2 regions of the Martelella mangrovi genome follow, and region 2 is predicted to be linked to the other one. Evidence: predicted binding sites of a transcription regulator. Region 2 holds the regulator's gene; the other holds the start of a gene.

Region 1 (11,917 bases), on a different contig from region 2:
TGCCGATATGCTCGGGATTTTCGGTCAGCTTGCCGGCAAAGCCCGTCCGCGCTGCCTGGTGGCAGGAGGTTTCGAAGGCTTCTGCCGGAGATCGGGTAGCGCTGAAATCGATGGCGGGAATGCCGAGATTGCGCGCCGCGAGCATGGTTGCCACCGCGCCGTGACGGGCGATTGCGCCGTCACCGTGATCGAGCGCATCGCCGTCATAGCCAAGCGCGATCAGGCGGCCATGCCGGTGTAGAAAATGGCGGGCGTTGAGAAGCCCGCCGCCATTGTCGCCGATCATGGCAATCAGCGCGATGGCGCCTTCGTCCAGGTTTTCGCGCGCTTCCACGACCCGCAGAAGGGTTTCGGCCATCTGGATACGCGCCGCGCTTTCGACGCCACGTAAGATGATGCCGTCGGGTGCCGCGCGTGCGGCTCTCGAAAAATCATCGATATTGTAGGCTTGCGAGATCGGCTCGCAGATCAGGAAGATCGGGAGCGAGGGAAGGAGGCTGCGCAGCGATGCGATGCGCTCTGAAAGCCGTTCCTCGCCCTTGGCATGAAGACACAGACAGTCGGGGCGAGCGTGTTGCGGATCGAACGGCAGCGGGTTGTCTGCCTTTGTGCCGAGCAGCCAGACTTTCATGCGGCGAATGTCCATCGTCATTCCTCCAACCGGGTCTCCCACAGTTAAGCAGGATGACTGACTATTGGCCGCCTGGAAACGGCGTTTAACGCCTTTCCACTTCTAATATGACAGTTTTACGGCATATGGCTTGCCGAAAAGGCGCCGGGCAGGGGATGCCCGCCCGGCGAAACGGTTCAGGACGACTTGCGCATGTCGGCGAGCGGGCCGGACCATTTGAAAAGCTCGTCGAGAAGTCCGGTCATGCCGGCTTTCATTTCGTCGTTCGGCTGGAAGACGCCATCATCGCCGATGCATTTCGGGAAGAAGGGAATCGGAACGACGTTGGGCAGCGGATGAGCGTTCAGATTGGCGATCAGCGTGCGCAGTTCCTGGGCCGAGCGCAGGCCGCCCGAAACGCCGCCATAGCTGACAACGCCGGCCGGCTTGTAGCCCCACTCCTTGGAGAGCACCTGAAGTGCGTTTACCAGCGAGGCGGGGGCGAAGTAGCTGTATTCCGGGGTCACGAAAATGAATGCATCGGCCGAATCGACGCTTTCGCTCCACTTGCGCGTATGCTCATGCTGATAGTCCTGCATGCGCGGATGCTTGGGCTCGTCGAGCAGCGGCAGGTTGAAATCGTCGAGGTCGACGACGTCGATCTCGAACTGACCGTGTTCGCGGGCAAAATCGCCAACCCATTTGGCAATGGTGGGGCCAACACGGCCGGGCCGGGTGCTGCCGATGATAATGTTGAGCTTCATGAAAATCTCCTTGCCGCAGCGCAGCGGTCACGCCGCCGACGCTCATCTGTTTTGGAAATGATCCGTCCGGAAGGGATTGTTGACGTGTTCCGGCTTCAAGGATCACGGTTGAAAATAGGCGGCAAAGCAGACGGGCGCAATGACGCGATCACGACACCGGGTCACAGGCCGAAAACCATTGCCGTCCGGGAAATTGCAGTCCGGGAAGGAGCCCCGCTCAAAGAAGGCGGGGCTGCTGCCGGTCTTGTTACTGGTAGACGACGATCGGTGCCGGGAGATTGTTGACCCGGTTATAAAGATCGATCACATCCTGGTTGAGCATGCGGATGCAGCCCGAGGAGACGGCCTTGCCGATCGAGGTCCAGTCGGGGTTGCCGTGAACGCGGTAAAGCGTGTCCTTGCCGTTTTCGAAGATATAGAGGGCGCGGGCGCCGAGCGGGTTCATCAGCCCCGGCTCCATGCCGCCATTCTCGTTGGAATATTCCTCAAGCTTCGGATCGCGTTCGATCATTTCCTTCGGCGGGAACCATTTCGGCCATTCCTGCTTCCACTTGATCACGCCATTGCCGCCCCAGGAGAAACCGGCGCGGCCAATGCCGACACCGTAACGCATGGCGGTGCCGTCTTCCCCGACAAGGTAGAGGAACCTGTTCGGCGTATCGACAACCACTGTTCCGGGCGCTTCGCCGGTCGGATCGGGAACGCGCTGGCGGTAATACATCGGGTCGATCTGCTGCCACGGCACGGCCGGAATCATGTAGCCGTTGTCTTCCAGCGGACCATACATGTCGGTGAGTTCGGCCACGGTGTAGGGCGATCCCTCAACACGGGGAGACCGCGGTACGGAAGGTTGATCGGGATACTGACTGACGCAGCCGGCCAGAAGAGTGGTGGTCGAAACGGCGCCGAGAAGGAAGGTTCGGCGCGACATCGTTTTGTCAACGAGCATTCAAGCCTCTTGTTTTGTAGAATAATCCAATCATCAACGGCTTTTAGCCGAGCGAGTTCCAGCTTGATAGCGTCGCCCGGTCACAATCGCGATACCACATCGTTTGGCCTGACAAGTGTGACCGAAAACACGCAGTTTCATGACGCTTTTCGGCAATCACGCGCTATTCCACAGCGCAGCCGGTATCCTTGCCGAGATTGCAGATAGCCTTGAGGGCCCGAGTCCTTGAAGGGCTCCAGTCTTCGGGATTGGAAACGGCAACCCAGGCATCGATATAGTCGCGTGCAAGGTAATTGTGCCCGAAACCGCCCGGCAGCGCCTTGGAAAGCGCCATATCGAGGGCGAGCTGGAACTGGGTCACGACCGGCACGAAGCGCAGGTCCGGCGAGACGTCGGGGGCGGGCGGTTCCTTCATCCATTCCGGTTTGCGGAAGCCGGAATCAGGTTCGAAAAACACAATCGGATCAGAGGCATATTGAAGAAAGTTGATTCTGATTCGACCCCATTCGCCGCCGCTTTGCGCCGGTTTGCGGAACTGCGAGGAAAAACGTACGACCTCGCCATCCTGGATGACCGGCAGAACATAGGGCGTTCCCGCATTGCGCGCGGCCACCGTCTGCCGCCACAGATATGACGGGAAGGGCGGTCCGGCCCACACGGCGCCGGCAATCGGCTTGTCCAGCATCTGGAACACGTTGAACGCATGCATCGACGACCATGCGCCCAGGCTGATGCCGTGCATATAGAGTTCCGGCCGGCTGTCTTCGGGCAGGGTGCGCCAGTAGCGATAGACCTCTTCCATGGTCGCGCTCGCCTGTTCCAGCCCGGTATCCGTTTCGAAAATCAGCGCCAGCGGCGATTGCAGGAAGGAATACTGCACGGCCACGGTCGCGACATCGCCGTTCTGCATGAATTCCAGCGTATCGTGGGCGCCGGGATCGAGCCAGCCTGTGCCCGTGGGGCTTGCGATCAGCAGGATCTTGCGGTCGAAGGCGTTCAGGCGCTTCAGTTCTTCCAAGGCGACTCTTGCCCGTTCCTTCGGGTCGTCGTCCTGTGAACGGCCGACATAGACGCGGATCGGGCGTTCGGCGGGGGCGCCGCTGAAGGTTTCGATCGCAGCGGCCGACGGCGCGCTGGTGACGAAATTGCGTCCCGGCTGGCCCATCGCCTCCCAGTCGACCAGCGATCCCGGGCCGCCAGCGATAAAGCTATCTGTCGGCGCAGGCGGGGCGGTTTCAAACAGGTCCTGTGCCGTCTCGTAGGTTTCGTCGAGGAACTCGATGGCCGAGGGCAGCATCCAGTCGCGCGAGGCGACGAAGACGACCAGAAGCACGATGACCAGGCCAAGCAGATTGGCGACACGCGGGGGGATGACGCGATAGAGGCGCCGCCGGAGCGCGTCGAAAGCGGACTGGAACAGCGCGCCGATCAGGAACAGCACGCAAAACAGCGCAAGGCCGGTTGCCAGAACGGCAATGACGCCGCCGCCTTCGAGCAGATCCATATCGACGCGGACACGCACGGAATTCTGCCATTCCATGGATTTCGACAGGCAGAAGACGAGCAGAACAAGGGCAGCAACCAGACAGATTGCCCGCGCGATGGTACTCCACTTTCCCGAAGGTTCGGGGATCTGCAGGCCGCGCCAGAGCGACAGCAGAAACCGCCCGATCATGTATCCGAGCGCCATGACCAGACCGGCCAGCGCGCCCTGCAGCACGGGACCGCGCGGGATCAGCGAGGGCGTCAGCGAGGCTGCGAATAAAACGAGGCCGAGCGAGAGCGCAAAAACGCTAATGCTGTACCACCGGCTGCCGGCATGCCCTTGATGTTCCATACTGTTCGTGTCGTCTTTCAAATTAACCATCTAATTTATTGAATTATATTTTCAATTCGGCGTTTGAACGAATCCTGATCGGCCGAGGCAGCGGCGAGGATATCCTCGACTGCGAAGAAATCCATCGTGTTGAAACGACCGACATCCGGCGCAATGAAGAGATCGGGCCGCGCGCATTTGACCTTTTCGGCGACAATGGAACTCTGGGTGATGCTGAACGAACCGGCCCAGGTCTCGAATGATCCGGGAATTTCGCCGGTGTCTTCGGCATCTGTGCCGGTCACATCGATCGCGACCGTGAAATAGCGCGCCTTGTCCAGAAGATCGAACGGGGTCGGATTGACGAAACCACCATCGATCAGCACGCGGCCATCGCGGCGCACCGGCGTGAGCAGCACGGGCAGGCAGGACGATGCCGAGATCGCCGACAGAAGCGGCCCCTCGCGCATCACATATTCGTTCTGACGATAGAAATCGGTTGCGACGATGGTTAGCGGGATCTCGAGACCGGAAAAATCCTGCGCCATGCCTTCGGGAAAAAGTGCTGCAAACAGCACTTCCGGTTCCACGACGGCGGGCCGGAAAATGTTGATCAGCGAACTCCAGGTGTCACCGGTATCGATCAGCAGCCGTTTCAGCAGCGACTGTTTTCGCGTGAAGAGATCGACGATGAATTCACGGATTTCCCGCCCGCTCATACCGTCGCAGTAGAGCGCGCCGAGGATCGACCCCATAGAGGTGCCGGCGACTTCCCTGGGTCGCACGCCGAGCTCATCTAGACTTTCCAGATAGGGGATATGGGCAAAGGCCTTGGCTGCGCCGCCGCCCAGCGCCAGCGCAAGGCCGTCCCTGTTTTGCAGGGTTTCAGCAGGTGTATCGGCCATGGAGGGCTCCTCGGACGAGCGTGTTTGCGCGTGCGCACTACCGGCGAGCAGGCCAGCGCCTGCTGCAAGCAGGAAGTTTCGACGTTGAACCATGACACCGTTCCGCTTGAAGGAGTGAAGGGACTATAATTGGCCGGGTGCGGGCAGGCAAGCAAAGGCGCCGACGCGCAGCAATTAGCGTTAATCCTGTGCATGAAGCTTAGCGCCGAGCGTATGAATGTCTTTGCTTAACTTTATGAAATTTATGTGAAAAATTATTCCTGAGCGTCGCCGATGAAGACGCGGTTTACGAAAATGCCCCGCCGGAAACTTCCGGTGGGGCATTGTTTTCAAGGCCAGCGAATACCGCGAGCGGTGCGGTGACCTAGATATCCAGATTTTCCGCGAAAGCTGCGTTTTCCTGAATGAAGCGGAAACGGGCGTCGGCCTTGGTGCCCATCAGGTCGTCGACGGCCACTTTCGTGCCCTCGAAATCGACCGCGTCGATATCGACCCTCAGCAGCATGCGCTTTTTCGGGTCCATCGTGGTTTCCTTCAACTGCGCCGGCAGCATTTCGCCAAGACCCTTGAAGCGGCTGATCTCGACCTTGCCCCGACCGGTGAAGATCGTCTCCATCAGCTCGGCCCGGTGGGCGTCGTCGCGGGCATAGGCGGTCTTGCCGCCCTGGGTGATCTTGTAGAGCGGCGGAACCGCCAGGAAGAGATGGCCCTGGCGGATCAGTTCCGGCATCTCCTTGTAGAAGAAGGTGATCAACAGCGAGGCGATATGGGCGCCGTCGACGTCGGCATCGGTCATGATGATGATGCGTTCGTAGCGCAGGTCTTCCTCGCGGTATTTCGTCCGCGTGCCGCAGCCGAGCGCCTGGATCATGTCGGCAAGCAACTGGTTGGAGGTGAACTTGTCACGGCCCGCGCTTGCCACGTTGAGGATCTTGCCGCGCAGCGGAAGGATCGCCTGATTGGTACGGTTGCGCGCCTGCTTGGCCGAACCGCCGGCCGAGTCGCCCTCCACCAGAAACAGTTCCGCTCCGCCGGCCGTGTTCTGCGAGCAGTCGGCAAGCTTGCCGGGCAGGCGCAGTTTCTTGACGGCGGATTTGCGGTTGACCTCGCGCTCCTTGCGCCGGCGCAGCCGCTCCTCGGAGCGTTCGACCACCCAGTCGAGCAGTTTTTCCGCTTCCATCGGATTGGCGGAAAGGTAGAGATCGAAGGGATCGCGCAGCGCGTTTTCAACGATGCGCTGGGCCTCGACGGTCGCCAGCCGGTCCTTGGTCTGGCCGACGAATTCCGGCTCGCGGATGAACACCGACAGCATGCCGATGGCCGAGATCATCACGTCGTCGGTGGTGATCTGGGCGCCGCGCTTGTTGCCGATCATCTCGGCATAATTCTTCAGGCCGCGCATCAGCGCCTGGCGCAGTCCGGCTTCATGCGTGCCGCCTTCCGGAGTCGGCACGGTGTTGCAGTAGGAGTGGACGTTCGGGTCGCCGCCATACCAGGACACCGCCCATTCCACAGCGCCATGACCGCCGGTCTTTTCCGTCTTGCCGGCAAAGATTTCGCGGGTGACGGTGAAATCCTTGCCGATGGTTGCCGCCAGATAATCCTTCAGCCCGCCGGGGAAGTGGAATACCGCCTTGTCCGGCACATCCTCATTGCCCTCGACCAGCGCGGGATCGCAGGACCAGCGGATTTCAACGCCGCCGAACAGATAGGCCTTGGAGCGGGCCATGCGCATGACGCGGGCCGGGTCGAACTTTGCGCGGGGGCCGAAGATGTCCGCGTCGGGATGGAAGCGCACACGGGTGCCGCGCCGGTTCTGGATCGGCCCGAGGTCCTGCAGTTCGCCCTGCGGCACGCCACGCGAAAAAGTCAGCCGGTAGAGACGGCGCTCGCGGGCAACCTCGACCTCCATCAGGTCGGACAGCGCGTTGACCACGGAGACGCCGACGCCATGCAGGCCGCCGGAGGTCTCATAGGCCTTGCCGTCGAACTTGCCGCCGGCATGCAGCTTGGTCATGATCACTTCAAGGGTCGACTTGCCCGGCACCTGCGGATGGTTTTCCACCGGAATGCCGCGGCCGTTGTCGGTCACCGTCAGCCTGCCTTCAGCATCGAGATGCACCTCGATGAAATCCGCGTGGCCGGCCACGGCCTCGTCCATCGAGTTGTCGATGACTTCGGCAAACAGGTGATGCAGTGCCTTCTCGTCGGTGCCGCCGATATACATGCCGGGGCGCATGCGCACCGGCTCGAGACCTTCCAGCACACGGATCGACGATGCACCGTAGTCACCGTCCGCCGATGGCGCGGCTGCTGCCGCACTGGGCGCGGCCGCCTTGCGAGCGGCGCGGCGCGGCGCGGTGTCATCGGCTGCCTTTTTGCTGTTGCCTGAAAGATCGGCGAAGAGGTCTTTGCTGTTATCCATAAGGTCCGGCAGAGTGTTCGGGTTGAATGGTTACGCGCCTTATAGGCGAATCAGTGCTCTATTTTCGCAAAGAATGGGCCATTAGGCGATGCTGTGCCAAATTGTCGCATTCTGCCTGTGGATGAGTTTCATTTGCGTGAAGAACCGGCCGTCAAAAAGGGACTGGCGGGGCAGGCAGGATTCGATCTAATACGGTTTCAAACCGATGAGTTGGTGATTATTCACGGAATTTCCACCACCCGTGTTCCGGCCGTTTGTTCTGGAACAAGTGGGAAACTTCCGGGCCGGCGCATGAGGAGAGCCGGCATGACGGCATTTGCGCCACGGCCCCGAATGGGAAAGAAAGGGTGCAGATGTTCGCTCGGCCGTGCCTGATATTGAGATTAAGGGAGAAAAGAACAGATGACATCCGACATCCGACCGCTGGTCGCCGGGAACTGGAAGATGAATGGGACCCGGGCCTCGCTCGATCAGATCCGGGCCATTGCCCATGGTGTCAGCGGCCCGTTGTCGAAGAAGCTGGATGCCCTGATCTGCCCGCCTTCGACACTGCTCTACGTGGCCACCACGCTGACGGTTGATACCAAGCTGATGATCGGCGCGCAGGACTGCCACCAGAAGGCGCGCACCGGCGCGCATACGGGCGACATTTCCGCCCAGATGATCCGGGACTGCTTTGCCACCCACGTCATTGTCGGCCATTCCGAGCGGCGCAAGGAGCACAAGGAAAACAACAAGGTTGTCTCCACCAAGGCGCGCGCGGCCTATGACCAGGGGCTGACGGCGATTGTCTGCATCGGCGAAACCCGTTCCGAGCATGCGAGCGGGCGCACCATGGAGGTGCTGCATCGCCAGCTTTTCGAAAGCATGCCGGATGATGCCACAGGCGACAACACCATCATTGCCTATGAGCCCATATGGGCAATTGGCACCGGGCAGACGCCGGGCGCCGATCAGGTTGCAGACGTGCATGCGGCGATGCGGCGGGACCTGATCGAACGCTTCGGCGAGGCCGGTGAACGCTTCCGCCTGCTTTATGGCGGATCGGTGAAGCCGGGCAATGCCAAGGAATTGATGAGTGTGCCGCATGTGAACGGCGCGCTGATCGGCGGCGCCAGCCTGAAGGCGGCTGATTTCCTTTCCATCTACCATGCCTTTGAGGATATCCTTTGAGGCATGGATTCGTGTTCTGCTTTGTGAAGACGGTATAAGGCATTCAATTTAAACGTTTTTGTCTGCCTCTTGAGACCGTTTCACAATCGCGGTTTCGGCTGCGCCGTTCTGGCTGTGTCCGGCTGGCACCGTTGTGAAATGCCGGGTCTGACGGGCGCAATCACAGGTTTTGGGCCGACCGGCGCTTCGGCGAATGCCGGTGACGGTGAACCATAGAGGCCGCGGGATTGGCCGGCGGCTACAAAAAGGGGTTGGATTGACTGCGCGCCTCATGTAGAGAAGCGCCAGATATTCTTGGATTGCCCCGTTTGCGGCCTGCGAGCGGGGACGGATTGGACATTCATGCAGACGGTACTGATCGTAATTCACCTGATAATCGTCATTGCGCTTGCCGGTGTGATCCTCATTCAGAGGTCGGAAGGCGGCGGACTTGGCATCGGCGGCGGCTCCGGCTTTATGACGGCGCGCGGCACGGCCAATGCACTGACGCGCACGACCGCCATCCTTGCGACGCTGTTTTTCGTCACCTCGCTTGGCCTCGGCATTCTGGCGCGCTACCAGGGCAATCCGTCGGACATTCTCGACCGGATCGAGCAGAACGCGGAAAGCGACGGGCAGGGCATCCTGAACCAGCTTGGCGGTTCGATCTCCACGGAGACGGCGCCCGCGACCAATGACGCCGGTGTTCCCACGGGCGCCGACAGCGCGGCTCCGGCCGGAGACGACCAGTCCTCGGCGCCCGCCGTCAGCTCGCCGGCAGAGGATTCGAACGCAACAGGCGTTCCCACCGGCGAGTGATCGCCGAAATTTGACCTGAACATATCCGGCGGGACGCAATAGCCCGCCGGATTTTCTTTGAGCCCACCGTCGGGCACGGCAGGAACCGTACCGGCGGCAGGGCATTGTTGTGACAATAGACCGGTCGTCGGAAGTTTTTGTTGAAAAGGCTCTGGCAGAATCGGCTGAGAAACGGTATCGGAATAAGCCCATGGCGCGTTATATTTTCATCACCGGCGGCGTGGTTTCCTCACTTGGAAAAGGTATCGCCGCAGCAGCACTGGGTGCTTTGTTGCAGTCACGGGGTTACCGGGTCCGTCTGCGCAAGCTTGATCCCTATCTCAATGTCGACCCCGGTACGATGAGCCCGACCCAGCATGGTGAGGTGTTCGTGACCGATGACGGCGCGGAGACCGACCTCGATCTTGGCCATTACGAGCGCTTTACCGGCCGCTCGGCGACCAAGACCGACAACATCACCACGGGCCGCATCTACAAAAACATTCTCGACAAGGAACGGCGCGGCGATTATCTCGGCGCCACCGTTCAGGTCATTCCGCACGTCACCAACGAGATCAAGGAATTCGTTCTCGAGGGCAATGACGATTTCGATTTCGTGCTCTGCGAAATCGGCGGCACGGTGGGCGACATCGAGGCGATGCCGTTCATGGAGGCGATCCGCCAGCTCGGCAACGACCTGCCGCGCGGCAATGCCGTTTATGTCCACCTGACGCTGATGCCCTATATTCCGGCCGCCGGCGAGTTGAAGACCAAGCCGACCCAGCATTCGGTGAAGGAACTGCAGGCGCTCGGGATCCACCCGGATATCCTGCTGGTGCGCTCCGACCGCGAAATTCCCGAGGCCGAGCGCCGCAAGCTTTCCCTGTTCTGCAATGTGCGTTCGTCCGCCGTTATCCAGGCGCTGGATGTCTCCAACATCTACGACGTGCCGCTGGCCTATCATCGCGAAGGGCTTGATGACGAGGTGCTGCATGCCTTCGGTATCGATCCGGCGCCGGTGCCGCGCATGGATGCGTGGAAGAATGTCTGCGAGCGCATCCGCACGCCGGAAGGCGAGGTGACCATTGCCGTTGTCGGTAAATATACCGGCCTGAAGGACGCCTATAAATCGCTGATCGAAGCGCTTCACCATGGCGGTATCGCCAACCGGGTGAAGGTTAATCTCGAATGGATCGAATCCGAGATTTTCGAGAAGGAAGATCCGTCGCCCTATCTTGAAAAGGTCCATGGCATTCTGGTGCCCGGTGGTTTTGGCGAGCGCGGCTCGGAAGGCAAGATTCGTGCGGCCCGCTTTGCCCGCACCCACAAGGTGCCGTATTTCGGCATCTGCTTCGGCATGCAGATGGCCGTGATCGAGGCAGCCCGCGATCTCGCCGGCATCAAGGATGCGTCCTCGACCGAGTTTGACCGCAATGCCAGCGAGCCGGTTGTCGGCCTGATGACCGAGTGGGTAAAGGGCAACACGCTCGAAAAGCGCAGCGACCGGGACAATCTCGGCGGCACGATGCGGCTTGGCGCCTACAAGGCGCATCTGGGCGCAGAAACCAAGATTGCCGAGATCTATGGCACCACCGAGATTTCCGAGCGTCACCGCCATCGCTACGAGGTCAATGCCGGCTATCGCGAAAAGCTGGAATCCTGCGGCCTGGTGTTTTCGGGAACGTCACCTGACGGTATTCTGCCGGAGACGATCGAATATGCCGATCATCCGTGGTTCATCGGCGTGCAGTATCATCCGGAACTGAAGAGCCGGCCGCTTGCCCCGCATCCGCTGTTTTCAAGCTTTATTGCCGCTGCCCTGGAACAGAGCCGGCTCGTCTGAGCCGACGCTGTCCGTCAGGCAGAGGCCTCCACGGTTTTCCGGCGCAGAAGCGATTCCATCGCCTGCGCCGGCAATGGCCGGGCCAGCCAATATCCTTGCAGCACGTCACATCCCAGATCCGTGAGGATACGCGCGTGCTGTCTGGTCTCCACGCCTTCGGCGATGATCTTGATATTCAGGGTTTTTCCGATTTCGATAATGGATTTTACGATCGCGCGTTGCTCATGTGAGTGGGGTAGCGGCGCCACCAGTTCCCGCGCGATTTTCAGCCCGTTTGGGGCCACCTTCAAAAGCCCGATGATCGACGTGTAGCCGGTGCCGAAATCATCGACATCGATATTGATGCCCAGCCTGCGGATCTGCCGCAGATTGTAGGCGCTGACGTCATCTTGCTCATCAAGGAAAATCGACTCGAGCAGTTCGAAGGTGAGCGTTCCTGCGGACAGGTCCATCTTCTGCAGCGAGGTTATAAGGGCTGGATCGCTCAGCCGGTGAGGCGACAGGTTGAGCGACAGGCGCGGCGGGTTTAGTCCGGTTTCACGCCAGTGACTGTGATCCTCGAGCGCCTGGGACAGAATGCTGGCGTCGATCATGTTCATCAGGTTGAGCGATTGAGCCAGCGGAATGAAACTCGCTGGCTCGCCGAAACTGCCGT
Region 2 (11,917 bases):
GTTTGCCCAGTGCTGCCGGGGTGTTGATCAGCGTCATCCTGCGGTTTTGCGAGATGATGACGAGGACCAGAATGGTTACGACATAGGGCAACGCCGAAAGGAACTGCGAGGGAATGGCAATGCCGAAGGCCTGGGCATGCAGCTGGCCGATGGTGACCGCGCCGAACAGATAGCCGCCGAGCAGAACGCCCCAGGGCCGCCACGAGGCGAAGACCACCAGCGCCAGCGCAATCCAGCCACGGCCCGCCGCCATGTTTTCCGTCCATTGCGGGGTGTAGACCAGCGACAGTTGCGCACCCGCAAGCCCGGCACAGGCGCCGCCGAACATGACAGCGAGATAGCGAATGCCGATCACATTGATGCCGAGCGCATGGGCGGATGAATGATTGTCGCCGACGGCGCGCAGGACGAGGCCCTTGCGGGTCTTGAACAGGAACCACGCGGTTCCGGCGACGATCGCGATTGAGAGGTAGAAAAACAGGTCCTGATTGAACAGCAACGGTCCGATGACCGGAATATCCGAGAGGACCGGAAAATCGATTGCCGGCATGCGCACGCCCGCGCGCCCCACCAGCCCTTCGCCGATCATTGCGGAGAGCCCCTGACCCAGAATGGTCAGCGCCAGACCGGTGGCAACCTGATTGGCGACCAGCGTCAGGGTCAAAAACCCGAACAGCAGCGAAAACACCGCGCCGGTGGCAAGGCCCGCCAGCATGCCGAGATAGGGCGAACCGGTGGCATGCGCGGTGGCAAAGGCGCCGACAGCGCCCATCACCATCATGCCCTCGACACCGAGGTTCAGCACGCCTGCCCGCTCACAGACAAGCTCGCCGATTGCCGCCAGAACCAGCGGCGTCGATGCGGTGATGACGGTCAGGAGAATGGCTTCGATGATCATGACGCTTTCCCCTCGGAGGCCGCCTTGCCCGAAAAGATCACCCGAACCTTGTAGAGGATCAGCGTATCGCAGGAGAGGACGAAAAACAGCAGCATGCCCTGAAACACGCGGGTCACCTTGTCGGAAACGCCAAGCGTGAATTGCACGCCCTCGCCGCCGATATAGGTCAGCGCCAGCACAAGACCGGAAATGATCGTGCCCAGCGGATTAAGCCGCCCGAGAAAGGCGACGATGATGGCGGTGAAGCCATAGCCCGGCGAGATTTGCGGCTGCAGATAACCGAGCGCGCCGGAAATCTCGCTGATGCCCGCAAGGCCGGCCAGACCGCCGGACAGCAGGAAACAGAACCAGATCATCTTGCGCGAGGAAAAGCCTGCAAACCGCCCTGCCCGCTGCGACTGGCCGATGACGTTGACCTCGAAGCCTTTCAGGGTGAAGCGCATCATGAACCAGACCGCGAATGCCGCCAGGATCGCGAGCGCGAAGCCGTAATGCGCGCGGCCGGAAGACACCATTTCGGGCAGCATGGCCGCATCGACGAATTCGCGCGTCTGCGGAAAATTGAAGCCTTCGGGATTGCGCCACGCCCCGCGCACCAGCCAGTCGAGAAACAATTGCGCGACATAGACCAGCATCAGCGAGGTCAGGATTTCATTGGTGTTGAAATAGCTTTTCAAAAGTGCGGGAATGCCGGCGTAAAGCGCGCCGCCGACAGTGCCCATCACCAGCATGATCGGCAAGAGCAGCGGCGAGGACCAATCGTAGAAATAGACCGGCACGACGGAGCCGACCATGGCGCCGACGGTAAATTGCCCTTCCGCGCCGATATTCCAGATGTTCGAGCGGTAACAGACCGTCAGCCCGACCGCGATCATGATCAGGGGTGCTGCCTTGATCATCAGCTCATGCAGGGACCAGATATCGAACAGCGGCTCGATGAAAAAGCGATAGAGCGCCTCGACCGGGTCCTTGCCCAGAAGCGCAAACATGATCGCCCCGAAAAACACTGTCAGCGCAAACGCGATCAGCGGCGACAGCAACGAAAACAGCGGCGAACTATTGGCGCGCCGTTCAAGTTCAATGCGCATCGGCCGTCTCCACATCCTTGTCCGCATCCTCGCCATGGATGCCGCCCATCAACAGCCCGATCCGCTCGCGCGTCATTGTTTCCGCCGGATGACTGTCGGACAGCTGACCTTCGGAAATCACCGCGATCCGCGTGGCGATTTCGAAGATCTCGTCGAGATCCTGCGAAATCACCAGCACGGCCGAGCCCGATCTGGCAAGATCGACCATTGCCTGGCGGATATGAGCGGCAGCGCCGGCATCCACGCCCCAGGTCGGCTGGTTGACGATGATGACCTTGGGCTTGCGGTCCAGTTCGCGCCCGACGATGAATTTCTGCAGATTGCCACCCGACAGCGCGCCTGCCGCCGGATTTTCACCGCTCTTGCGGACATCCATGAAACCAGCAATCTCACCGGTGCGCGCCCGGGCGACGGCGCGACGGATGACCCTGAGCGGCCCACCGGCCAGAAAAATATCCGATTCGGCCTGATTGCGCGCGAGGATGAGGTTTTCCGACAACGTCATCCCCGTGACCGCGGCATGGCCGTGGCGCTCCTCGGGAACGAAGCCCGCGCCGAGCTTGCGTCGTGCATTGATGCCCTTGGCGCCGACGGGCTGACCGTCGATCTGGATGGAGATATTGTCATCGACCGGATATTCGCCGGAGAGCGCATCGAAAAGCTCCGACTGGCCATTGCCGGCGACACCGGCGATCGCCAGAATTTCGCCGGCTTTCACTTCGAGGTAGATGTTCTTCAGAGCGGTGGAAAACGGCGTGCGCGCCGGTGCGGTCAGCCCCTTGGCCTCAAGCAGAACCTTGCCGGCCTTCATCGCTTCCGGCCGGGTGATTTCCGAAACTTCGCCGCCAACCATCATCCGCGCCAGCGAAGAGGCCGTCTCGTTGCGCGGGTTGCAATTGCCCGTCACCTTGCCGTGGCGCAGCACGGTGGCCTTGTCACAGATGCGCTGCACTTCTTCCAGCCGATGAGAGATATAGAGCACCGAACGCCCTTCGGCCTTCAGCTTGGCCAGCGTTTCAAACAGCCGGTCCGCCTCCTGCGGGGTCAGCACCGATGTCGGTTCATCGAGAATGATCAGGCTCGGGTTCTGCAAAAGCGCGCGCACGATCTCGATCCGCTGACGCTCACCGACCGAAAGGTCGGCCACATGGGCGCGCGGATCAAGCGGCAGGCCGTATTCGACCGAAAGCCTACGTGATTCTTCCGCGATCTTCGCAAGCGAAATGCCCGGATCGAGCGACAGGGCGATATTCTCGGCCACCGTCAGCGCCTCGAACAGCGAGAAGTGCTGAAACACCATGCCGATGCCGATCTTGCGGGCAGCGGCAGGGGCTTCAATGCGCTGCGGCTTTCCCTCCCAGAGAATTTCGCCGGCGGAAGGCTCCAGCACTCCGAACAGCATTTTCACAAGTGTAGATTTGCCGGCGCCGTTTTCGCCGAGCAGAGCGTGAATTTCACCCTTATCGATATCGAGATCGATGCCATCGCAGGCAGCGAAGGTACCAAAATATTTTGTCAGCCCCTGAACGGACAGCAGTGATCCGCCCACATCATTATCATTTTGGTTCAAACTGCCCTCCGGTATTCACCCGAAAACGCGAAACCCCGGTGCTACCGATCCTGTCGGCACCACATCCGGAAATTGACTAAAAAATAGAACATCCCCTGTATTGCGCACAAATGAAGCACGAACCCTCATTGAAACGCAATGACTTTTGCCTGTTTCCCAACGACTTTATTCGGTTGCCGTGCTGACGCTTGTCAAAACTCAGCCCGGGTTTCGGCCGCCCGCGAGCCGAGTTTGGGCAGGAATTGCAGCACCATGCCGATAAGGTAGAGATAGACGCCGCTCGCCACGAACAGCACCTCGATGAAGAGCGGCGCATCGAAACGGGCGAGAAGTGCGATGAAGCCGGTGACGCACCAGACCGCAAAAACGCCGAGATTGAGCGGCCGCAGCCGCTTGACCCGGACGGGATGCAGAAAATTCACCGGCGCGAAGGTCAGGGCCACCGACAGCACCACAATCGCCATGGCAAGCAGCGACGACGGCTGGATGACGAAGAAGGAGAACACCACCATGTTCCAGACCACCGGAAAGCCGGAGAAGAAGTTCTCGTCCGTCTTCATGCCGCTGTCGGCATAATAGATCGCGCTGGAGACGACGATCAGCGCAGCGGCAACGAAGGACAACGGCTCCCCGATCATATGGGACTGGTAGAGCGCAAAGGCCGGCAGCAGAACATAGGTCACGTAATCGATGATGTTGTCGAGCATCACGCCCGACCAGCTCGGCAGCACCTCGCTGACCTTCAGCCGCCGCGCGATCGGCCCGTCAATGCCGTCGACCAGCAGAGCGGCGCCGAGCCACCAGAACATGGCCACGAATCGCCCCTCGGCGGCGGCAACCACGCCAAGGAAAGCAAGGAACGAGCCCGATGCCGTCAGAATGTGGACGGAGAACGCCCGGATTTCGGCATAAGGTACTTTACGCTGGCTGAACAAACCCATTCACTTCCCGTAAAACTGTGTCGGCGGTTATTGCCCGGTTTTCTCTACCCCTACAATGCACCAGAAGCGCGTCCGCGTACAAAAAAAACATGATTTTCCAGAATTTTTCACGGCAAAATGCGCCCGGTCGCATTATATCGGTAACGAACAAATCGCAGGAAGACGAGGTTTCAGGCATGTCGGATTTTGAAATTGCCGTGATCGGCGGCGGCCCCGCCGGAATGATTTCCGCGCTGGCGCTTGCCCGTGCCGGCCGCAGGGTCGCGCTGGTCGCGCCTTCCCCCAGCGGCGGCGATCATCGCACAACGGCGCTGATGGACCATTCCATCGCACTGCTTGCCCGGCTCGGCCTGTGGCAGTCTGTCCGGCCGGAAGCCGCACCGCTGAAGACCATGCGCATCATTGACGGCACGGGACGGCTGGTGCGTGCGCCGACCGTCAGTTTCCGCTCTGCTGAAATCGATCTCGAAGCCTTCGGCTACAACATCCCCAACACCGTTCTGGTCGGCAAGCTGAACGAAGCGATTGCGAGTGAGCCGAACATTACCCGTTTCGAGACCATTGCCGACGATTTTACCGTCGACAAGGATGGCGTTGCGGTGACGCTTGCCGGTGGCGAGACATTTTCTGCCGAACTTATCGTCGGCTCCGACGGCCGGCGTTCGAAAGTGCGTGAAAATGCCGGGATCGGCGTGCGCCAGTGGTCCTACAAGCAATCGGCTGTCGTGCTGAATTTCAGCCACGCACTTGCCCATGACGATATCTCGACGGAATTTCACACCCGTGGCGGTCCGTTCACGCAGGTGCCGCTGCCGGCGAAGAACCGCTCCAGCCTGGTCTGGGTGATGGACACGCCGGCTGCCGAAGACATGGCGGCGCGGCCGGAGGCTGAAATCGCGGCGGCGATCGAGGAACGCATGCAATCGCTTCTGGGCGCGGTCACCATTGAGGGACCGGTGCAGAAATGGCCGCTTTCCTCCATGGTTGCGAACCGTTTCGGCAAGGGCCGTACGGTTCTTGTCGGCGAGGCGGCCCACGCCTTTCCGCCGATTGGCGCCCAGGGGCTCAACCTTTCGTTGCGCGACATCATGCGCCTTGCCCGCATGCTGGACGGTATCGACGGCGCGAAAATTTCCGCCAGAACCGGCGAGCGCTATGATTTTCTGCGCAAGTCCGATGTCTGGAGCAGAACGGCCAGCGTCGACCTTCTGAACCGCTCGCTGCTTGCCGATTTCATTCCCGCGCAGCTTGCCCGTTCCGCCGGCCTCTACATGCTGTCGGCCGTGCCGCCGCTGCGCCAGTTTGCCATGCGCGAAGGCGTTCAGCCCCTCAGGGGGATCAAGGAATTATTCGCCGGCTGAAGCCTGTTTTAGCCCTTGCCTATAGCGGCAGGGTCTATAACGGCAGGGCGGTGGCGTCGATCAGAAGCAGAAGACCGGCCAGCGTTGCCGCCGAACAGATTGTGGTGATCAGGATGGTGGCGGAGGCCCGCTCGTACCAGATGCCGTATTGCTGGGCGATCACGAAGACATTGGTGGCCGTCGGCAAGGCTGCAAGAAGCACGGCGGCTTCCACCCACACCGGATCGAAGCCGCCATGCAGCATCATGAAGGCATAGACCAGCACCGGATGTAAGATAAGCTTGGCCGGAACGATATAGCCGATTTCCACCGGCACGCGCTTTACCGGGCGCAGAGCAAGCGTCACCCCCATGGCAAAAAGCGCGCAAGGGGCAGCAGCCTGTGCAAGATAGTCCACCAGCCGGTTGAACGCATCGGGCGGCTGAACCCCGCTCGCAGCAACGGCAAAACCCAGAGCGGTTGCAATGATGAAGGGGTGCAGCAGCGCCTTTGTCAGCACCTGGCGGGCAAGTGATGCCTTGCGCACCGCACCACCATCCGCCACCGCCATTATCGACGGTGCGACGATGAAATGCAGCGCATTTTCAAAGCACACGATCAAGGCGACGGGAACGGCCGCCGCTTCGCCAAGCGCCAGAATGGCAAGGCCCGGCCCCATATAGCCGATATTGCCGTAAGCCCCTGCAAAGGCCTGGATCGTGCTCTCGCGCACGCCGTTGCGTTTCCAGAAGTAGCCGGCGGCAAACAGCAGCGAAAACACGGCATAGGTCGCCAGCAGATCAACGGAGATGAAATCAAGCCGGGTCAGTTGGTCGAAAGGCGTGTTCGAAACAAGCTTGAAGAACAAGGCCGGCAATGCGGCATAGACGATGAATACGTTGAGCCAGACAAGACCGGATTCCGGCTGCCGGATGAGCCTGGCGGCGATAAAGCCTGCGGCAATCAGTCCGAAGAACGGAAAGAGAAGCCCTAGAATGTCTGACATGGCGCAAAACCCGGGCTTCGCAGGCCCTAGCCGATCTGCGATAGAACGGGAAAGGTCTGCTGGAACCAGATCGCCATATCGGCAATAAAGCCGAAAAGAAAGGCAAGGCCGGTGAGAATCAGCAGCACGCCCATGATTTTTTCAATCGTGCCCAGATGTTTGCGGAACCGCGACAGGAAGCGCATGAAGGCGCCGGAAAAAAGCGCGGCAATCCAGAACGGCACGGCAAGGCCAAGCGAATAGATCGCCAGCAGCACCGCGCCGTTGGAAACCGTATCGCGCGTGGCCGCGACAGCGAGAATGGCCCCCAGAACCGGTCCGATGCAGGGCGTCCAGCCGAAAGCAAAGGCCAGCCCCATGACATAGGCGCCGGACATGCTCGCCGGCTTGCCGCCGCCATGAAACCGCGCCTCACGCGACAGGAAGGGGATTTTCAGCACACCAAGGAAGTTCAGCCCCATGATGATGATGATCACACCGCCGACCTTGGCCAGAATATCGATATATTGACGCAACAACTGACCGATGGACGAGGCCCCTGCCCCGAGCGCCACGAAAATCGTCGCAAAGCCGAGCGTAAAGAACAGCGCCGGCAACAATACACGCGCCGGGCGGACGGAGGTGTCTCCCCTGAACTGATCGATCGAAATGCCCGCCATGTAGCAAAGATAAGGCGGCACCAGCGGCAAAACGCAGGGTGAGAGAAACGAAAGCGCACCGGCAAGAAGCGCCGTCAACAGGGAAATATCACCGATCGACACCTGAAATCCTCTTGTCACTCGGCCGTTGGCGAAAGCGCGTCCGGCACCAGCAGATAACCGCCTGAAAGGCGGACCGTAAACTGCCGGTTCCTTAAACCACAGCGGCGTTGAATTCCAATCACCTTTCCGCGCATCGCCCCCGACATCAAATTGTCGCCTTGGAGCCGAATTTCCGGGTTGACCTTCTGCAAGACCCTTTCTATGTTCCGCCCACTTTCCGCTGGCCCTTCAACAGGCGCCGGGCTCGGGAGCGCGTAGCTCAGCTGGTAGAGCAACTGACTTTTAATCAGTAGGTCCAGGGTTCGAACCCCTGCGCGCTCACCATTGTTTGCCGAGAATTTTCTCCTTTCGAAATTGAAACAACACTTTCTAACTCACCCCTTTCCGCCCGCCTTCATGCCTCCATTGACCGCAATCGAGGCCGCTCTGCTATTTCCAGCTTGCGGAACACAGATAGAACAGATATAAACGTTCTGTATTTGTTTCGAAGGCAAGGGGCTGCAAATGCTGACTCGTAAACAACAGGAACTGCTGTATTTCATCCATGAACGGATGAAGGAGACAGGCATTCCCCCGTCTTTCGATGAAATGAAGGAAGCCCTGGATCTGGCGTCCAAATCGGGCATTCACCGATTGATCACGGCGCTGGAGGAACGCGGCTTCATTCGCCGGCTTCCCAACAGGGCGCGCGCGCTTGAAATTCTGCGCATGCCGGAAAGCCTTGGCTCTCAGCCGCCGCGCCGCGGTTTCTCACCGAGCGTGATTGAAGGCAGCCTCGGCAAGACGCCTGCCGAAAGCAAAACACCGGCTGCCGGAAATGACAGCGGCTCGACCGATATCCCCGTCATGGGGCGGATTGCAGCCGGTGTTCCGATCTCGGCCATACAGGAAAACACCCACGCAATTGCGGTTCCGGCCGAGATGCTGGGAACCGGCGAACATTATGCGCTGGAAGTTAAGGGCGATTCGATGATCGAAGCCGGGATATTCGACGGTGACACGGTGGTCATCCGCAATATCAACACGGCCGCCCCGGGCGATATTGTCGTGGCGCTGGTGAATGACGAGGAAGCGACACTGAAGCGCTTCCGCCGCAAGGGCGCGTCGATTGCGCTGGAAGCCGCCAATCCGGCCTATGAAACCCGGATATTTGCTGCCGATCAGGTCAAGGTTCAGGGCAAGCTTGTCGGCCTGATCCGCCGCTACCACTGAAGAAATCGAGGGTTTTCGGCAGGCTGACAGGATCGGCATACGAATCGGAACGCCAGTTATAGAGGCGGTGTTGGTTCCATTGACGTTTTACTGCCGTAATGGCGGGCGTGACGGAAACGTGGGTTCTCACACAGGAGCCGGTCGGGTTAGGCTCTGAGGACGTGGTGTTACCATTTCTTGATTTTGAACCATCGGTATCTTGGACAGTAAACTGCAAGGTGCCGGTTTGGCGGCGCAGTGCTGGTGTGATGAGAAAACCAGGCGAACGGCACGCCTGAAAACCGGGCCGGTAAACGCTGACAATGATGTCTGCGTGATCGCAGGCAGGGCCTACGAGCGCGGGCCGGAATATTTGTGCGACGGTCAGGCCGCTGCCGGGAAGCGATGCCACACACCATTCGCTCTTTTCACAGATGAACATACCGGATTGCGTCCGCGCGGCCTTTATATCCTCGGCAAGGGCGGTGCTTGCATTGGTGATTTGTCCAGCATCCAGGCGGTCGAACCGGTCCGCGTCTTTCAGTATCGCAGCGTTGCTTTCGGTTTCGCTCGGCGGCCGTGTGGCGCTGATGGCAAGTGCGCTCTGCCACTGATCGAAGATGAAGGAAGGCGGACGGCGCTTGCTGAGCGCGGCTGTATCACCGGTGACGATCGCAACCAATGCACCGTCTTCGGAGACAAGCAGAAGCGGCGACCGGTCGCCTTGAGAAAAGGCGGGCAAGGCAAAGGCAATTGCCATCGGCACCAGTCCGACAAGCCTGAGACGGGTGCGCAGCAGAACCAGCAGCATGAACCCGACAAGGAAAAGCAGCAGAAATCCGCGGGGCATCGCACTGGTATCGAGCGCGCCACCAAGACCATCGACCCATTCCGCAATGGCAATCACCCGGTCGAGCCCCCAGCCCATGGCCAGAAGAAAGGGGCCGTGCAGGTTAAGCGGCATTGCCAGCATGGCCAGCAGGCCGGAGGGCATGACCAGAAAGGTGACAATCGGCATGGCGAGCAGATTGCCGAGCAGACCGTAGCCGGCAATCCGCTGAAAATGCGCCATGGCAATCGGCGCTGTCGAAAGCCCACCGATCAGTGCGGTCAACACAATACCGAAAGCACCCAGCATGACGATGCGGATCACTGTGCCGGCCGGCATCGACGCCGGGCGAGCATATTCGCGACGCTGCCAGAAGCTGTAGCCCGCAATCAGCGCCAGTGTTGCGGCAAACGACATCTGCATGCCGGGGCCGACAGCTTCCGACGGCGAAACCGCGAGGATGACAAACCCCGCAAGAGCGACATTGCGCATACTGATGGCCGGACGGTCGGCAACGGCGGCAAGCAGCATGATCGCCAACATGATGAAAGCGCGCTGCGCCGAGACCTGCATGCCCGAAATCGCAAGATAGAACCCGGCAGCCCCGATCGCGGCCATAGCGGCAAGCTTCTTGGTGGCGATCGCCTCTGCCGCCTTTGGCGAAAAAGACAGAAAAAGACGCAGGCTTGAAAAGAAGATACCGGCGGCGAGCGCCATGTGCAGCCCCGAAATGGCGATGACATGGGCAAGGCCGGCATTGCGCAGCGCGTCCAGCGTGTCATCATTCATGGCGCGACGCTGCCCGGTGATGATCGCATTGGCGAAAGCCCCCGATTCGTCTGGCAGGACAGCGCGAATGCGCCCGGCAATCGTATCGCGCAGGCTTTCGACCCTGTGGCGCATGAACAGGCCAATGGACTGAGGGCGGCTTGTCTCCCGCGTATGAAGATCACCCGGAACCGCGTCTGGCGCGCCATAGAAGAACCCCACTGCGCCGATCCCGTCGAAATAGGAAAGAAAACCGAAATCGACGAGGCCCGGCAGAGCCGGTCCGGAAGGCGGTGAAAGCCGGGCAAGGCCGGTGAATGCACCGCCGATGTCGACCGGCGGCGATTTGCCGCGGGCAACAAGGGTGACACGCTCAGGTGGACGGTGGATCACCGGATCGTCGGTGGCGATGACGCGCACCACATAACGCCAGCCGTTTTCGGTCGGCTCGCGGGCATCGACCACGCCGGTAACATGGGTCGTCACCGGTGAGTCGAGCATCACCGTAGCAAGCCGGCCCGTCTCAAGCTGCGCCAGAAACGCGCCGCTGAGAAAGAGCGCAACCAGACCGGCGCCCAGCCGGTTCACCGGACCGGCATTGCGCAACGAAACGGCGGCACCAACGGCGATCGCCCAATAGAGCCACAGCCCCCACGAAAACGGCGCTGCAGGCCGGAAAAACCACCACGCGGACCCCAGAGCCATCACAAACGGCGCAAACAGAAAGCTGCGTCCATAGGCAAGTTCTTCGGAAAAAAGCGTGCCGACGTCCCTGCCCTCCGGCTGCTCCGCAGAAGTTGGCGGATTCCAGACCGTATCGCTGCCGGAAGCGGCTTTCGTTCGCCATCTGCGCAAGCGGCCACGAACGGCGCCGCCCCCGCGCCGCTTTGGACGTTCCGTAACCTGTTTCTCGCCCTCTCCCATCAAAACCGCTCCGCCACAACCTAGGGTATCGTGTGGTTACCTGGAGCAAAAAGCAACGTTGCAGAACGCAGCTTGCGGAAAAATTTCCTTTTCAGAAGCTCAAAAAACTTGCTAAACGCAAATTATAAATCATCACCCGCACCGCAACATGAACCATTCAGCGGCTTGGCAGCGGCGCATCGATCCTATACCTAATTGGTACCTTTGATCGTGTTTATCACGCGTCCCGCGCTGGAAGATTTGGAGGATAGCATGACGGAAACTGGCAAACTCACCTTGGACGGACAGGAACTGGAACTGAACGTCGAAGCAGGCACCTTCGGTCCAAAAGTGCTCGACATCAACAGCCTGTACAAACAGTCAGGCATGTTCACATACGATCCCGGCTTCACCTCGACGGCATCGTGCAAATCGGCAATTACCTATATCGATGGCGACAACGGTATTCTGCTGCACCGCGGTTATCCGATCGACCAGCTGGCCGAAAATGCCGACTTCCTCGAAATCTGCTACTTGCTGCTTTTCGGTGAACTGCCGACGGCAACGCAGAAGAAGGATTTCGACTTCCGCGTCACCCATCACACGATGATTCACGAGCAGA

What was found. Region 2 encodes LexA, which represses DNA repair genes until DNA is damaged. Its sites were predicted from a motif close to TGTTCNNNNTGTGTTCNG; they were not measured.
Region 1: a site for LexA is predicted at 7,730-7,747, ahead of parE (DNA topoisomerase IV subunit B). Genes of this name have one in related genera too.

The regions. Positions count from the first base shown of each region.
Region 1 covers NZ_JBEPLY010000003.1:318,507-330,423, forward strand. Annotated here, with positions in the region: gene ABID12_RS06215 (hypothetical protein) at 1-646, opposite strand, end outside; gene ABID12_RS06220 (NADPH-dependent FMN reductase) at 808-1,380, opposite strand; gene ABID12_RS06225 (L,D-transpeptidase) at 1,622-2,323, opposite strand; gene ABID12_RS06230 (alpha/beta hydrolase) at 2,487-4,160, opposite strand; gene ABID12_RS06235 (patatin-like phospholipase family protein) at 4,196-5,044, opposite strand; gene parE (DNA topoisomerase IV subunit B) at 5,409-7,469, opposite strand; gene tpiA (triose-phosphate isomerase) at 7,872-8,642, shown strand; gene secG (preprotein translocase subunit SecG) at 8,985-9,440, shown strand; gene pyrG (CTP synthase) at 9,631-11,262, shown strand; gene ABID12_RS06260 (sensor domain-containing protein) at 11,277-11,917, opposite strand, start outside.
Region 2 covers NZ_JBEPLY010000005.1:112,798-124,714, reverse strand. Annotated here, with positions in the region: gene ABID12_RS09520 (ABC transporter permease) at 1-898, opposite strand, end outside; gene ABID12_RS09515 (ABC transporter permease) at 895-1,986, opposite strand; gene ABID12_RS09510 (ABC transporter ATP-binding protein) at 1,976-3,556, opposite strand; gene pcsA (phosphatidylcholine synthase) at 3,748-4,497, opposite strand; gene ABID12_RS09500 (UbiH/UbiF family hydroxylase) at 4,674-5,858, shown strand; gene ABID12_RS09495 (AEC family transporter) at 5,893-6,843, opposite strand; gene ABID12_RS09490 (cytochrome c biogenesis CcdA family protein) at 6,870-7,604, opposite strand; gene ABID12_RS09485 (hypothetical protein) at 7,619-7,795, opposite strand; tRNA gene ABID12_RS09480 (tRNA-Lys) at 7,853-7,928, shown strand; gene lexA (transcriptional repressor LexA) at 8,109-8,816, shown strand; gene ABID12_RS09470 (ComEC/Rec2 family competence protein) at 8,770-11,316, opposite strand; gene gltA (citrate synthase) at 11,569-11,917, shown strand, end outside.